Regions from separate parts of the Streptomyces sp. NA04227 genome, predicted to be linked through region 1. Evidence: riboswitches for the same ligand, from Rfam matches in the RefSeq annotation. Region 1 holds a riboswitch; the other holds the start of a gene.
The links. Region 1 has a riboswitch for S-adenosylmethionine ahead of thrC (threonine synthase). Riboswitches for the same ligand answer to the same signal wherever they lie in the genome.
Positions count from the first base shown of each region.

Region 2: it holds a riboswitch for S-adenosylmethionine, as region 1 does, so the genes downstream of both, HUT18_RS06180 (aminotransferase class V-fold PLP-dependent enzyme) here and thrC (threonine synthase) in region 1, are expected to answer to the same signal.

Region 1 covers NZ_CP054918.1:4,657,375-4,665,093, forward strand. The annotation lists gene HUT18_RS19855 (trehalose-6-phosphate synthase) at 1-700, opposite strand, end outside; gene HUT18_RS19860 (glucosyl-3-phosphoglycerate synthase) at 826-1,785, opposite strand; SAM riboswitch class I at 2,020-2,192, shown strand; gene thrC (threonine synthase) at 2,210-3,493, shown strand; gene HUT18_RS19870 (MoaD/ThiS family protein) at 3,543-3,821, shown strand; gene HUT18_RS19875 (cold-shock protein) at 4,335-4,541, shown strand; gene groL (chaperonin GroEL) at 4,958-6,583, shown strand; gene HUT18_RS19885 (helix-turn-helix domain-containing protein) at 6,714-7,049, opposite strand; gene HUT18_RS19890 (Uma2 family endonuclease) at 7,242-7,719, shown strand, end outside.
Region 2 covers NZ_CP054918.1:1,489,364-1,497,082, forward strand. The annotation lists gene HUT18_RS06155 (NlpC/P60 family protein) at 1-900, opposite strand, end outside; gene HUT18_RS06160 (NYN domain-containing protein) at 1,372-2,730, opposite strand; gene HUT18_RS06165 (hypothetical protein) at 2,761-2,955, opposite strand; gene HUT18_RS06170 (rhomboid family intramembrane serine protease) at 3,086-3,835, shown strand; gene HUT18_RS06175 (Lrp/AsnC family transcriptional regulator) at 3,900-4,181, shown strand; gene HUT18_RS06180 (aminotransferase class V-fold PLP-dependent enzyme) at 4,213-5,670, opposite strand; SAM riboswitch class IV at 5,977-6,093, opposite strand; gene trpD (anthranilate phosphoribosyltransferase) at 6,282-7,346, opposite strand; gene HUT18_RS06190 (cytochrome bc complex cytochrome b subunit) at 7,498-7,719, opposite strand, start outside.

The DNA.
Region 1 (7,719 bases):
TCCCGGTGCCGCCGAGGTACCGGTCCGCGCAGTCCTCGAAGGCGTCGGCCCAGCGGCGGGTGAGGAAGGCGGCGCGGTCGGCGCCCAGGATGCCGCGCAGCAACTGCTCGGCGATGTCGTCGGGCAGCAGCCGGAAGTAGTCCACCGGGGCCCAGGGCGTGTGCGAGAAGTGGCCGATGCGCAGGTCGGGCCGTAGTGCGCGGAGCATCGCCGGGGCCAGCGCCAGGTGGTAGTCCTGGATCAGCACCGCCGCCCCCTCGGCCGCCTCCTCGGCCAGCGCTTCGGCGAAAGCGCGGTTGTACGTCTCGTAGGAGGCCCACTGCTCCCGGAACTCGGCGTCGAACACCGGCTCCAGGGGCGTCTGGTAGAGCATGTGGTGCACGAACCAGAGCACCGAGTTGGCGATGCCGTTGTACGCGTCGGCGTGCACCTCGGCCGGGATGTCCAGCATCCGGACGTGCTGTCCACCGGTGTCGGCGGGATCCAGCTTCCCGCCACCGCGCCGTACCGCTTCCCGGTCGCCCTCCCCGAGCGCCGCGCACACCCACACCGCCTCCGCGTCGGCGCCGATCGCGGAGAGACCCGAGACGAGCCCGCCGCCGCCCCGCTTGGCGGTCAGCTCACCGTCCACTCCACTCGTGTACGAGACGGGGCCGCGGTTGGAGGCGACGAGGACCTGTGCACCCTGCATGGAAGCCATGGGGCGAACCTAGCCGAGTCCCGTTACGGGCAAACTTCGGGCGGGCGCGGGTGGGGCATCGGGCGGGGGCACGCGGGAGCAGGCGGGGCGCACGGCCGTGCGTACCTCCGTAGTACCTCCCTCCCCTATGCCACGCTCCGTCGCAGGTACTCCGCGATCGACCGCATCGGCGGCCGCTCCTCCGTGTCCACCGGAAAGGTGCGCGGTTCGAAGCCCTTCTCGCCGCGTACGAACTGGGTCAGTTCGGGCCGCAGGAGCTGGCCGCGGGCCAGCCGGAGCTGGGCGGTGCGGTAGATCGCGGCGGCCATCCGGCCGAGGGCCTGGCCGCCCTGGTGGCGATGGCGGCGCACGCCGACGTCGACCTGGGCGAGGGCGTCCAGGCCGACCGTGTGCAGCGCGTCGACGAGCAGGCCGAGCTCCACGCCGTAGCCGACCGGGAACGGGAGCTGTTCGAGCAGGGACCTGCGGGCCGCGTACTCGCCGCCGAGCGGCTGCACGAACCCCGCGAGCAGCGGCCAGTGCATGTTCAGGAGCGGCCGTGCCATCAGCTCGGTGACCCGGCCGCCCTGCTCGCCGGGCTCCATGCCGCCGCCCGCGAACGGCCGGTCGTACATCGCCTTCACGAACTGGACGTCGGGCTCGGTGAGCAGCGGGCCCACGATGCCGGTCACGAAGTCCGCGGAGAACTCGCGCAGATCGGCGTCCACGAAGCAGACGATGTCCCCCTCGGTGACGAGCAGCGAGCGCCACAGCACCTCGCCCTTGCCGGGCAGGGTGGGCAGCCGGGGCAGGATCTCGTCGCGGTGCACCACCCGGGCGCCCGCGTCCGCGGCGACCGGCCCGGTGGCGTCGGTCGAACCCGAGTCGATCACGACCAGCTCGTCCACCAGCGGCGCCGCGGGACGCATCAGCTCAGCCCTGATCACCGAGACGATCTCGCCGACCGTCTCCTCCTCGTCCAGGGCGGGCAGCACCACGCTGATCCGGGTGCCGGTGGCCCGTTTGGCCGCGAGGAGTGACGGCAGCGGGCGCTCGGACACCGACCAGGAGCGTCTGGCCAGCCAGGTCTCGACCTCTTCGAGCACGGTCTGCGTCCCCTCACTGCCGCGCCGCTCTCCCGGCGGCGACCCTGCCCGCGGCTGCCGGGCCATGGTCACGGCAGTGCGGATTACGGTGATTTACATCTCGCGGTTCGGACGACTGTCTCAACTGTCCTGGCCTTCGGTTACAGTCTTGAACAACGCGGATGACCATCGCATGTCGGGGGTCGCCGCGGACAAACGCCCAGGGTCGTGCCAATGGCCTTCCCTGCGCCATACCGCTCATCCAGAGGGGCAGAGGGATACGGCCCGTTGAAGCCCCGGCAACCCTCCAGCCGGCCCGCCGCGCAAGCGGCTTACTCATCACCGTGCGTGAACACGCGGTGAGGCCACCGGCTCGGGAAGGTGCCAATTCCGTCTCGTGGCGAAACGCGTCGCGAGGAAGATGAGGAGAGAGGGCCTCGCCACCATGGCTGTGCAGACTGTTGCCACCAACTCGACCGTCGATCTCGGTCCCGCCGCCGCGCTGTCCTGTCGCGAATGCGGCGAGCGCTTCGAACTGGGCCCCATCTTCGCCTGCGCGAGCTGTTTCGGTCCGCTGGAAATCGCATACGACCTTCCCGTCGGCGACCCCGAGGCACTGCGCGCGCGCATCGAGTCCGGCCCCAACAGCATCTGGCGTTACGCCCCCCTGCTTCCCGTACCGGCCGACGTCGCCGACAAGCCCAGCCTGAACCCGGGCTTCACCAAGCTGGTCAAGGCCGACAACCTGGCCCGTGAACTCGGCGTCACCGGCGGCCTGTTCGTCAAGGACGACTCCGGCAACCCGACGCACTCCTTCAAGGACCGTGTCGTCGCCATCGCCGTCGAGGCCGCCCGCGCCTTCGGCTTCACCACCCTGTCCTGCTCCTCCACCGGCAACCTGGCAGGGGCCGTCGGCGCCGCCGCCGCCCGGGCCGGCTTCCGCTCCTGCGTGTTCATCCCGCACGACCTGGAGCAGGGCAAGGTGGTCATGGCCGCGGTCTACGGCGGCGAGCTCGTCGGTATCGAGGGCAACTACGACGACGTCAACCGCTTCTGCTCCGAGCTCATCGGCGACCCGCTCGGCGAGGGCTGGGGCTTCGTCAACGTCAACCTGCGCCCGTACTACGGCGAGGGTTCCAAGACCCTCGCGTACGAGATCTGCGAACAGCTCGGCTGGCGGCTGCCCGACCAGATCGTGGTGCCGATCGCCTCCGGCTCGCAGCTCACCAAGATCGACAAGGGTCTGCAGGAGCTGATCAAGCTCGGCCTGGTCGAGGACAAGCCGTACAAGATCTTCGGCGCCCAGGCCGAGGGCTGCTCCCCGGTGTCGGTGGCCTTCAAGGGCGGCCACGACGTGGTCAAGCCGCAGAAGCCGAACACCATCGCCAAGTCGCTGGCCATCGGCAACCCGGCCGACGGCCCGTACGTCCTGGACATCGCCCGCCGCACCGGTGGCGCCGTGGAGGACGTGAACGACGAGCAGATCGTCGAGGCCATCAAGCTGCTCGCGCAGACCGAGGGCATCTTCGCCGAGACCGCGGGCGGTGTGACGGTCGGCGTCACCAAGAAGCTGATCGAGGCCGGGCTCCTCGACCCGTCCCTCACCACCGTGGTCCTCAACACCGGCGACGGCCTCAAGACCCTCGACGCGGTCGCGCCGACCACCGGCCCCACCGCCACCATCCGCCCCAGCCTGGACGCCTTCCGCGCCGCGGGCCTGGACCACTGACCCCTTCCGCCGCCCCGGAAGTCCCGAAGACCGAAGAAAGGCCCGATCCATGAGCGTCACGGTCCGCATCCCGACCATCCTGCGCACCTACACCGGCGGTGCGGCCGAGGTCGCCGCCGAGGGCGCCACCCTCGCCCAGGTCATCGCCGACCTGGAGAAGAACCACACCGGCATCGCCGCCCGCGTCCTCGACGACCAGGGCAAGCTGCGCCGCTTCGTCAACGTCTACGTCAACGACGACGACGTCCGCTTCGAGCAGGGCCTGGACACCGCGACGCCGGACGGCGCCGGAGTCTCGATCATCCCGGCCGTCGCGGGCGGCTGCTGAAAAACCGCCTCGCCGTCGCTACGCGCGGCTTGTCCGGTTCGTACGGGCCGGTGGTGTACGGCTGTTGACGTCCGGCCGCACGGCGTGTGACGCGGAACCGGATACGGCGCCGCGGACCTTCTCTTCACCGATTGCCCCCTCCGCTGACGAAAGCGGAGGGGGCAATTCTGCAGGGTTGAAGGGAGTAGAGTTGGGGAACGCCGTCTCTCGTTTGTGCCACGTGCATATGTGTTCTCGCCGGAGGGCGGCAATAAGTGGCCAAACTGTCGCGCCGATTTGCGAAGTTGCCCCAATTTTGCGCGGCCCGACTTGCCCTGAATTCCGGCATTTCCCCTGCTTACTCCCCTTGGTCGCGCCAAGATTTCTCGTCCAACTGACCTGTTGCAGAGGGCAGTTGTGCAGATACATTCAGCCGCGGTCGACGCGTTACGCCCCCCGTTGGCGGGTGGTGGGGTCTGACCCGGGTCCGCGAAGTGCGGTCCTGTGCAAGGGCCAGTAATAGGGGAGTTAGGCATGGCTCAGGGCACCGTCAAGTGGTTCAACGCGGAGAAGGGCTACGGCTTCATCGCGGTCGACGGTGGTGCGGATGTTTTCGTCCACTACAGCGCGATTCAGATGGACGGCTACCGCACCCTGGAAGAAGGTCAGCGAGTCGAGTTCGAGATCTCGCAGGGCCAGAAGGGCCCGCAGGCGGACATGGTCCGTCTCGCGGCCGGCTGAGACGCCGACCTGACGCGGCGACGTCACGAGACATCACGAAAGTACGCGCAGGAACCCACCCCCGGGAGGCCGGGGGTGGGTTTTTGTGTGTCCGGCGGGCGACGGGTCGGGGGCGCTCCCGTGCGTCGTCCCGGCGGTCCTCTCCGGGGGGCGACCGCGCGAGGTGAAGGGGCCCTCCGAAGGGGCCGGAGCCGACAGGCAACCTTGCACTCGAAGGGGGAGAGTGCTAATCATTGGCGTTAGCACTCTGAAGGTGAGAGTGACAAAAAGCAGGACCGAGTCGGTGAGGTCCGAGGCCGGGTGGGGCAAGGAACCACCGGGTACGGGCCGTCCGTCGCGGGCGCCAGCGCGGTCCGAAGTATCCACGCTTCCCCGGGGGTCACCGGGGGAGACCCTGTCCGGGAGGACCACTTCACATGGCCAAGATCATCGCGTTCGACGAGGAGGCACGGCGCGGCCTCGAGCGCGGCATGAACCAGCTCGCCGACGCCGTCAAGGTGACCCTCGGCCCCAAGGGCCGCAACGTCGTCCTCGAGAAGAAGTGGGGCGCCCCCACGATCACCAACGATGGTGTTTCCATCGCCAAGGAGATCGAGCTCGAGGACCCGTACGAGAAGATCGGCGCCGAGCTGGTCAAGGAAGTCGCGAAGAAGACCGACGACGTCGCCGGTGACGGTACGACGACCGCGACCGTCCTCGCCCAGGCGCTGGTCCGCGAGGGCCTGCGCAACGTCGCCGCCGGCGCCAACCCGATGGCCCTGAAGCGTGGCATCGAGAAGGCCGTCGAGGCCGTCTCCGCCGCCCTGCTCGAGCAGGCCAAGGACGTGGAGACCAAGGAGCAGATCGCCTCCACCGCCTCCATCTCCGCCGCCGACACCCAGATCGGCGAGCTCATCGCCGAGGCGATGGACAAGGTCGGCAAGGAAGGCGTCATCACCGTCGAGGAGTCCCAGACCTTCGGTCTGGAGCTGGAACTCACCGAGGGTATGCGCTTCGACAAGGGCTACATCTCGGCGTACTTCGCCACGGACATGGAGCGTATGGAGGCGTCGCTCGACGACCCGTACATCCTGATCGCCAACTCCAAGATCGGCAACGTCAAGGACCTGCTGCCGCTCCTGGAGAAGGTCATGCAGTCCGGCAAGCCGCTGCTGATCATCGCCGAGGACGTCGAGGGCGAGGCCCTGTCGACCCTGGTCGTCAACAAGATCCGCGGCACCTTCAAGTCCGTCGCCGTCAAGGCCCCGGGCTTCGGTGACCGCCGCAAGGCCATGCTCGGCGACATCGCCATCCTCACCGGTGGCGAGGTTATCTCCGAGGAGGTCGGCCTCAAGCTGGAGAACGCCGGTCTGGAGCTCCTGGGCCGCGCCCGCAAGGTCGTCATCACCAAGGACGAGACCACCATCGTCGACGGCTCCGGCTCCGCCGACCAGGTCGCCGGCCGGGTCAACCAGATCCGCGCCGAGATCGAGAACTCGGACAGCGACTACGACCGCGAGAAGCTGCAGGAGCGCCTGGCGAAGCTCGCCGGCGGTGTTGCGGTCATCAAGGCCGGTGCCGCCACCGAGGTGGAGCTCAAGGAGCGCAAGCACCGCATCGAGGACGCCGTGCGCAACGCCAAGGCGGCCGTCGAGGAGGGCATCGTCGCCGGTGGTGGCGTGGCCCTGCTCCAGGCCTCCCAGGTCTTCGAGAAGCTCGAGCTCGACGGTGACGAGGCCACCGGTGCCGCCGCTGTGAAGCTGGCCCTGGAGGCCCCGCTGAAGCAGATCGCGGTCAACGCCGGTCTCGAGGGCGGCGTCGTCGTGGAGAAGGTGCGCAACCTGACCCCGGGTCACGGCCTGAACGCCGCGACCGGCGAGTACGTCGACCTGGTCGCCGAGGGCATCATCGACCCGGCCAAGGTCACGCGCTCCGCGCTGCAGAACGCCGCGTCCATCGCCGCGCTCTTCCTGACCACCGAGGCCGTCATCGCCGACAAGCCGGAGAAGGCCGCCCCGGCGGGCGCTCCGGGCGGCATGCCCGGCGGTGACATGGACTTCTGATCGCGGCCCGGCCCCTGGGCCGGTCACGATCGGGCAGTCTGTTGAGGCTTTCGGGTCTCGCGAAGGCGGCATCTCCTTTGGGGGGTGCCGCCTTTGGCGTTGGGGGTTGGCGTGGCTTCGTCCGCCGGCCTCAGGCCGCCGAGTGCGCGACGAAGGCGACCTCCTCGTGGTCCTCGCCGAGCCCGATGGTCAGCGAGGCGTCCAGGGCGGCGGCGAGGCGCCGCAGCAGGGACAGGGTGGGGACGGCATCGGCACCCTCGATCCGGGAGATCTTGGCCTGGGTGAGCCCGGACCGTTCGGCCACCTGAGCCTGGGACAGACTGAGTTCCTTGCGCCGGTCGTACACGGCCTTGGCGAAGGCCATGGCGAGCCGGATCTCGGCCCGGTCGGCGGCGGCCTCGTCGGATTCCGCCAGGCCCGCGGCCGCCGCGCGGTCGCGAGCGAGTTTCCAACGGGTGTGGCTCATGGGGCTGTTCCTTCCGGGAAGACGATGCGCCTTCCCGGGGCACGCGGCCCACAGCGTCCAAGTTCCCGATCGCCGCCTTGTTCACTCGATCGTGGGGCATGGGAACACCTGGCAGAACGGCCGTCGGGCGTCGATCTACGTTGTCTCCCATGCGGGCCCGCCCGGGCTCATCCGGCGGCAGAAAGGCTCGGCATGACCGTCTCGACGACCGAGAGCGGTCACCATGGGCGGTCCGGCTCCGGCCCCGAGTGGGAGTACCTGCTTCGTACGTGGCGCGGTTTGGACGTGCCGCAGGGTTGGCGCGCCGAGATCGATGACGGAAGGATCGCCTTGCTGCCGCCGCCGCGCGGGGGCCACCACATCATCGTGGAATCCCTTCAGCGGCGGCTCTGCCAGTGCCTCCCGGAGGACCTCGGGATCTACCAGAGGCTGAGTACGGCCTTCCCGGCGCTGGGCAAGCTCTTCGTCCCGCACTTGATGGTGGTGCCCTGCGACATCGTTCTCGGTCCGGGACACGAACGCGATGACCCGGTCGATGCCGCCGAAGCGCTCCTCGTCGTCGAGATCACCTCCAAGAGCAACGCCCGCCACGACCGCACCAAGAAGCTCTGGGCCTACGCCCACGCCCCCGTGCCGCTCTATCTCCTGGTCGACCGCTACGACGAGCGCG
Region 2 (7,719 bases), 3.2 Mb from region 1:
GATGACCAGGTCGCCGACCTGGAGGTCGCTCTGCGAGTAGATCCGGGTGCCCGCGTTGGCCTGCGCCTGCGAGGTGCGCGGGATGGAGACACCGGCCTGCGAGAAGGCCCAGGAGGTCAGGCCGGAGCAGTCGAAGGAGCTGGGGCCGCTGGCGCCGTAGACGTAGGGTGTGCCGATCTTGCTCTGTGCGGCGGAGAAGGCCTGGCCCGCGAAGCCGGAGGCGGGCTTGCCGGGGTTGCCGATGGCCTCGCGGGCGCTGTCGCGGTTGGCGCGCGCCTCCTCGGCGGCCATCTCCGCCTTCTCCTTGGCCGTCAGCGTGTTGAGCAGCTTCTGGGCCTCGGCGAGCTTGCCCTGGACTTCCTTCTTCTTCTTGCCGAGCTGCTCGCGCGTGTCGGCAAGGTCCTTGAGCTTGTCCGAGGCCTCCTGGCGCTGCTGGGCCAGCGAGCGCTGCTTCTCCTGGATCTTCTTCAGCGAGTCGACCTGCTGGCCGCTCATCTGGTCCAGGGTGGAGGCCTTGTCGAGGTAGCTGTCCGGGTCGCCGGAGAGGAACAGCTGGACGGACGGGTCTATGCCGCCCGAGCGGTACTGGGCGCTGGCCAGCGAACCGAGGCCGTCCCGCATCTCGTTGAGCTCGTCCTGGCCGCGCGCGACCTTGTCCTGGAGATTGCCGATCTCCTTGTCGAGCTCTTTCTGCTTCTCCTTGGCGCCGTTGTACTTCTCGGTGGCCTTCTCGGCCTCCTCGTACAACTTGTCGACCTTCTGCTTCACCTGGTCCTTGTTGGACTTCGGTGCCGCCTGCGCACCGCCCTGGGCGGTAAGGGCCACGGCTGCGGCAGCGGTCGCGGTGAGCACGGTCACTCGGGCCCGGCTGGTCTGCTTGGGTCGACGGTGGGACGCCACGGAGGCGAGCTCCTCTTCCTCAAGCCGCCTACCGAACCCGGTGGGCGGTCGCCTTCGCCAGTCACCCCTTGTGAGTGATCACCCGAGCGAAGGTTCGGCCCGACCTTAGTGACCCTCCTGTGATCACTTCAAATCCTCCCGCGAAAAATCTCGGTCGCTGAGCGCATTCTTTGCTCACAACTCACGTGCAGTGATGCGCGATTGACAGTACGTCGCGCGCATAAGCCGTCAACGACGCTCATTGGCCCGCAACAACCTTCAATGACCGTCAATGACCTTCAAGGATCCTCAACAGACCTCAACGGTCCTCAATGGGCGACAACACCACGCAACCGGAACCAATCCACCCAAGCGACCTTCACGGAACCCCGACATCGTGAAGAGCCCCTCAACTCGGCTGTCGGGCACGGCAGTTGCATGGGAAGTCGTACGGAGGGGCCGGCGGCCGGAAAACCGCCCGGCGCCCGAACCTCAAGCCCGCGAGAGCCTCTTGAGCAGCACCGCCGAGGCGACCGGACGCGCCCCGGCCCTGGCCACCCCGTCGGCCACCTCACGGTCGGTGGAGACCACCACGACCGGGCGGCCGGGCGGCTCGGCCCGTACCAGTTGCCGGATCAGTTCGTCCGCCGTGACGCCGGGCTTCGAGAACAGGACGCGTACGCCGCGCGGCGGGGCGAGCAGTACGGGTGCGGCCAGTTCGGCACCGTCGAAGACACAGGTGACCTCGGCGCCGGTCTGCGCGGCGAGCAGGGACAGCGTGCCGAGCAGCCGCAACCGCTGCTTCTCCAGGGGCATCTGGGGATAGCCGGTCTTGGTGACGTTGTAGCCGTCGACCACCAGATGGGCCTGCGGCAGGGCGAGCAGCTGGTCGAGGATCGCGGGGTCGCTCTCCGACAGGGCCCGCGCCGCGATGTCCTTCGGCGTCATGGCGCCCGGCTCCACCGCGTCCACGGTCTCCGCGGGCCGTACGGACACCGGCGGCAGGGCGAGTTCGCGCCGCAGCCCCTGCGCGGCGTCCAGGACAGTGTCGAGCAGCAGCCGTACCCGCATGTCCTCCACGCTGCGGCCCTCGCGGGCGGCCCGCCGCGCGGCCTCCAGTGCCGCTTCCGTCTCGCCGAGCCGGGACTTGAGCCGCCGCGACTCGCTCTCGGCGGCGGTCAGCTCCGCCTGCACCTCGCCGCGCTCGGCCTCGAACTCGGCCCGCGCCTTGCGCAACGCCGCCTCACCGCGCTTCACATCGCTGAGCGCGGCCCGCAGCTTGCGCTGGAGCGCGTCGCCCTCGCGGCGCACGGCCTCCAGTTCGGCGCGCAGCCCCTCGGTCTCGGCCTTGGTCTGGGCCCGGGCGGCCGCGAGTTCCTCGCGCAGCCGCTCCGCCTCGGCCCGCGACCGCTCGTCGGCCCGCTCGGCGTCGGCGCGCTCGGCCTCCTCCCCGGCGGCGGCGACCAGCTTGACCCAGTCGACCGGGCGCAGCACGTACGCGGCGGCGGCGACATCCAGCGGATCGGCGGCCGGTGGCGGACTGCCCGAGTCCAGGGCGGCGGCCAGCTCCGGCTGCGAGGTCCGCAGCCGCTCGCCGATGCGCTGCCGGAAGACGGTGTCGCTCTCCACCGCCGCGGCCATCGCGTTGGCCGCGAACTTGGCCCGCCTGCTCGGCGTGAACCGGGCGAACTGCCGTAGCTGAGCGGGGAGTTCGGCGTGCGTCAGGGAGCCGAAGGCCTCGGAGACGAGCTGGACGACCCGACGGCGCACACCTTCGGGCAGCGGGCGGTCGAGCGCCTCGGCGGCGTCGTCCGCCGCACGGGGCGTCGCACTGCCCGCACTGTCCGTCATGCTCACCCACCGGTTCGGGGGCGCGGCCCCTCAGGAGCCGACGCCCGGCCTGTCCACGAGTTCGGTCCGGTCCGCCGCGCTGCTCCGGCGGCGGTACACCGACTCGATGGTCTCACTGCTGGCCTCGCGTTCCGCGACCCCGGGCCCCTGGGCCCGGTCACGGCGCGCTCGTCCCACGTCCCTGCCCGTGCACCATGTCCGTCCAGCTGTGTCCACGATGTACATGGTTTACATGGTGCTCCTGCCCGCTGGTACGTGGCGACCAACCCTACGACCTGGAACCCGGCCCGCGCGCGAACGTCCACGGCGGCGAGGCACTCCGCACACCCGGCGTCCGGTACGTCATGATCTGTCCATGATCGAAGGACGGACACCCCGGTGGGGCACGCACCTCGGACGGGCCGTGCTGCGCGGTCCGGCCCCGGTGACCTCCGCGCTCATCGCCGCCTGCTGCCTCGTCTTCGTGATCAGCCCGGTCTCCGGCCTGTTCCCCGGCTACGGAACGGGCGAGCGGCTCCTCGCGGCACAGCGCGCGTACTTCGACCACTGGGGCGTGGTCCCCGACGAACTCCTCGGTCTGCGGCCCGGCGCCCTGCTGACCCCGCTGTCCGCCCTGTTCGTCCACGGGAGCTGGCTGCACCTGCTCGGCAACATGCTCTTCCTCTACGTCTTCGGCGCGATGGCCGAGGAACGCCTGGGCAGGCTGCACTACGTCTTCTTCTACGTGGGCTCGGGCGCCCTCGCCCTGATCGGCTACGCCCTCGCGCACCCCGACTCCGGCCAGAGCCTGGTCGGCGCCTCCGGAGCGATCTCGGCGGTACTCGGCGCCTTCCTCTACCTCTTCCCGAAGGCCAGGGTCACCAGCCTGTTCCCGTTCCTCTTCTTCCTGCCGCTGCGCTTTCCCGCCTGGCTGGTACTGCCGTTCTGGGCCACCCTCCAGTGGCTCGCCCTCGGCCGGAGCGGCCAGGGCCCGGGCGTCGCCTACCTGGCCCACCTCGTCGGCTTCGCGCTCGGCTTCACGTACGCCTGGCTGCGCTACCGGGGCAGCGGGTGCCCGAGACCACTCCCCCGGCGACCGGCGGGCTGCGCGGTACGGCTCCTCTAGAGTGAGAGGCCCCAAGAGTGCGCCCACAAGGCGTCACGTGCCCGGTCAACCAGGGAGAATCACCGTGATCACCGCGATCGTGCTCATCAAGACCAGCGTGGACCGGATCCCGGAGATCGCCGAGTCGATCGCCTCGCTGGACAGCGTCAGCGAGGTCTTCTCCGTCACCGGCACCTACGACCTGATCGCCATGGTCCGCGTCCGCTCCCACGACGACCTCGCGGACGTCATCCCCGGCCGGATCAGCAAGATCCCCGGCGTCGAGGGCACCGACACCCACGTGGCCTTCCGCACCTACTCCCAGCACGACCTGGAGGCGGCGTTCGCCATCGGGCTGGACTCCTGAGCCTGCCCGCCTCCGGCCGCCCGCTCCGAGGTCAGCCGCGCGCCGCCCCGGCAGCCCGGTCCGGCACGCAACGCCCGTCCTCCGTGCGGTAGTTCCAGCGGGCGCCGGAGCGGACCAGCTCGCCCACCGCGGCGAGGAAGCGGTCGATGTGCTCGTCGGGGGTGCCCGCGCCGAAGCTCACGCGCACCGCGTTCAGGGCCTTCTCGCCGGGGGCCGTCTCGGGGGAGCCGCACTCGCCGGGGGCGTCGTCCTCGGCGCCGAGGAGGGTGCGCAGCAGCGGGTGGGCGCAGAACAGGCCGTCGCGTACGCCGATTCCGTACTCGGCGGAGAGGGCGGCCGCGAAGTGGGAGCTGTTCCAGCCGTCCACCACGAAGGACAGCACGCCGACCCGCGCCGCGTGCTCTCCGAACAGGGACAGCACCCGGACGCCGGGCACCTCGGCGAGGCCCTCGCTGAGCCTGGCCACCAGGTGCTCCTCGCGGGCCACCACCGAGTCGAAGCCCGCCTCGGTCAGGGCCTTGCAGGCGGAGGCGATCGCATGGGCGCCGATGACGTTCGGGGAGCCGGCCTCGTGCCGTGCGGCGCTCTCGTGCCACTCGACCTCGACGCCGCCGTCCGCCCGCCGCGAGACCTTGCGCGAGGCGCCGCCCCCGGCCAGGTACGGCTCGGCGGCGCGCAGCCAGTCGGCGCGGCCCGCGAGGATGCCCGAGCCGAACGGCGCGTAGAGCTTGTGGCCGGAGAACGCGACCCAGTCCACGTCGAGTTCGGCGATGTCCACCGGCCGGTGCGGGGCGAGCTGGGCCGCGTCAAGGACGATTCGGGCGCCGAACTCGTGGGCGGCGGCGGCCAGTTCACGGACCGGCCAGAGTTCACCGGTCACATTCGAGGCACCGGTGACGCACACCAGCGCGGGTACGTTCGCCTCGCGCGCGGCGAGTGCGGTGCGCAGGGTGTCCACGGCCTCCGCGGGCGAGCGGGGTGCGTCCAGGTAGCTCACCCGCTCGTCGGGCCAGGGCAGCAGCGAGGCGTGGTGCTCCGTCTCGAAGACGTAGACCCGGCAGTCGGCGGGCAGCACCGAGGCGAGCAGGTTGAGCGAGTCGGTGGTGGACCGGGTGAAGATCAGCTGGTCGTCCGCGCGGCAGCCGAGGAACTCCGCCACCGTCACCCTGGCCTGCTCGAACAGTTCGGTGGAGAGCTGCGAGAGGTAACCGGCACCCCGGTGGACGCTGCCGTAGTACGGGGCGTAGGCGGCGACGTCGTCCCAGACCCGCTGGAGCGCGGGGGCGCTGGCCGCGTAGTCGAGGGCCGCGTAGGTGACGTCGCCCCCGGTCACCAGCGGGACGGTGACGTCGGCGCCGAGGACCGGCAGCGGGGCGGGGACGGCACTACGGGCGGTGTCGGCGGCAGGGCAGGCGCTCTCGGCGTCGCCGGCGGCGCAGACGGTCTCGGCGGCGGCGCGGGCGGCGTCGGTGGTGTGGGTGGCAGACATAAGCAACTCCCGTATGTGGCAAGCGAGATGGGCACGCCGGGGCCGCCGCGGGGCAGGACGGTGCCTGCCCGGGGGCCGTGCACGGCGCGGACAAAGGAAAGGGGTGCGGGACGGGCCTGAGGCTCGCAACTCCGGGCCGGGGACGGCGCGTACGGGGGCACTGTGCTACCGAAAAGAGAGATCCGGTGGCGGGGGCCCGGTACGGCCGAGCGGCATGCGGAGCCGTGGGCCGGAAGGGGGCGTGTGCCCTAGCGCATTCGCTTGCTCATGAGAACTCCTCGACGACCAGGATCCCTGGTTGCGAGGGATCCGCGCTTGCCGCAGACCTTGCTGTCTGCTGCCTGGTCTTCACCCGGGGCACCCCGCCACGGACGGAGGGTTGCCGGACAGCGGGCCGGGGCCTTTTCGCTGTCACTCATGACCTGCCCAGAAGTATGGTCATCGGCCCGCGACTTCGCAAGCCACGGGCCGATGACCCACTGGACGAAACGGAACAGAAGCCAAGGAAACCGGCGGCTGTTCGCACAACTGTCACACGGTGCCCGACGCCGCCACTCGGTGCCCGACGCCCTCAGGCGTCGCTCGGCACTCTCGGACCTCGCCCGACGCTCTCAGGCGTTGCTGGCCGCCACCCAGCGCTCCAGGGCCCGACGTGCCGCGCCCGAGTCGATGGACTCGGCGGCGCGGTCGAGCCCGCCGCGGATCTGCTCGGTCAGCGGTGCGTCGCTCGGACTGAGCGCCGCGAGCGCCGCCGCCGAGTTCAGCAGTACGGCGTCGCGTACGGGGCCGCCCTCGCCGTCCAGGAGCCGCCGCGCGACCTCCGCGTTGTACGAGGCGTCGGCGCCCCGCAGAGCCTGAACGGGGACCAGTTCGATACCGACGTCACGCGGGTCGAAGGCCTCCTCCGCGACGGCGCCGTCGCGGACCACCCAGACCCGCGAGGTGGCCGTGGTGGTCAGCTCGTCCAGGCCGTCGTCGCCGCGGAAGACGAGCGCCGAGGAGCCGCGGGCGGCGAGCACACCGGCCACGATCGGCGCCATCCTGGCGTCCGCGACGCCGGTCGCCAGGGACCGCACCCGGGCCGGGTTGGTCAGCGGGCCGAGGATGTTGAAGGTGGTGCGGATGCCCAACTCCTTGCGGGCGGCGGCCACATGGCGCAGCGCGGGGTGGAACTTCACCGCGAAACAGAAGGTGATCCCCGCCTCCTCGGCCACCTCGGCGACCCGGTCGGGGGTCAGCTCCAGGTTGACGCCGAGCTTCTCCAGTACATCGGAGGCGCCGCTGGCGGACGAAGCGGCGCGGTTGCCGTGCTTGACGACCCGGGCCCCGGTCCCGGCCACCACGATCGCCGACATGGTGGAGATGTTGACCGTCTGGGCACCGTCGCCGCCGGTGCCGACGATGTCCACGCTCGGCCCCGCCACCTCGATCAGCCGGGCGTGCTCGTACATGGTGCGGACCAGGCCGGTGATCTCCTCGACCGTCTCGCCCTTGGCGCGCAGGGCGACCGCGAAACCGGCGATCTGGGCGTTTGTCGCCTCGCCGCGCAGGATGCGGTCCATCGCCCAGGCCGTGGCGTCGGCGCTCTGGTCCTTGCCCGCCAGCAGTGCGTTCAGCACCTCGGGCCAGGAACGGCCCGCCGTGTTGGTGCCTCCAGCGGGTGTCGCAGCGCTCATGGGTCGCTCCTGGTGAGTGGGAAGGTGCGGGCGGACGTAAAGAGTCCGTAACCCCCAGCCTATCCACCCCGCGGCAACGGACGAAGAGCCCCGTCCAGGCAGTGGACGGGGCTCTTCGCTGTGGCGTTGACCGGGCAGTTACGCCGAGGGATCAGTGGTGGCCGTGGCCGCTCGTGATCTCCTCGTACTCCTTGGCGTTCGGCTTGGTGATCTGGTTGCCGTCGCCGAAGTAACCGCGGGACAGCTTGCCGCGGAGCTTCTGGCCACGGGTGATCTTCTTCGCCACGCCGTTCTCGTCGACCTCGGACTCGATCTCGGCCGGCGAGTACTGCTCGTGCATCGTGAGCTGGTAGACCGCGCTGCGGTCCAGCGG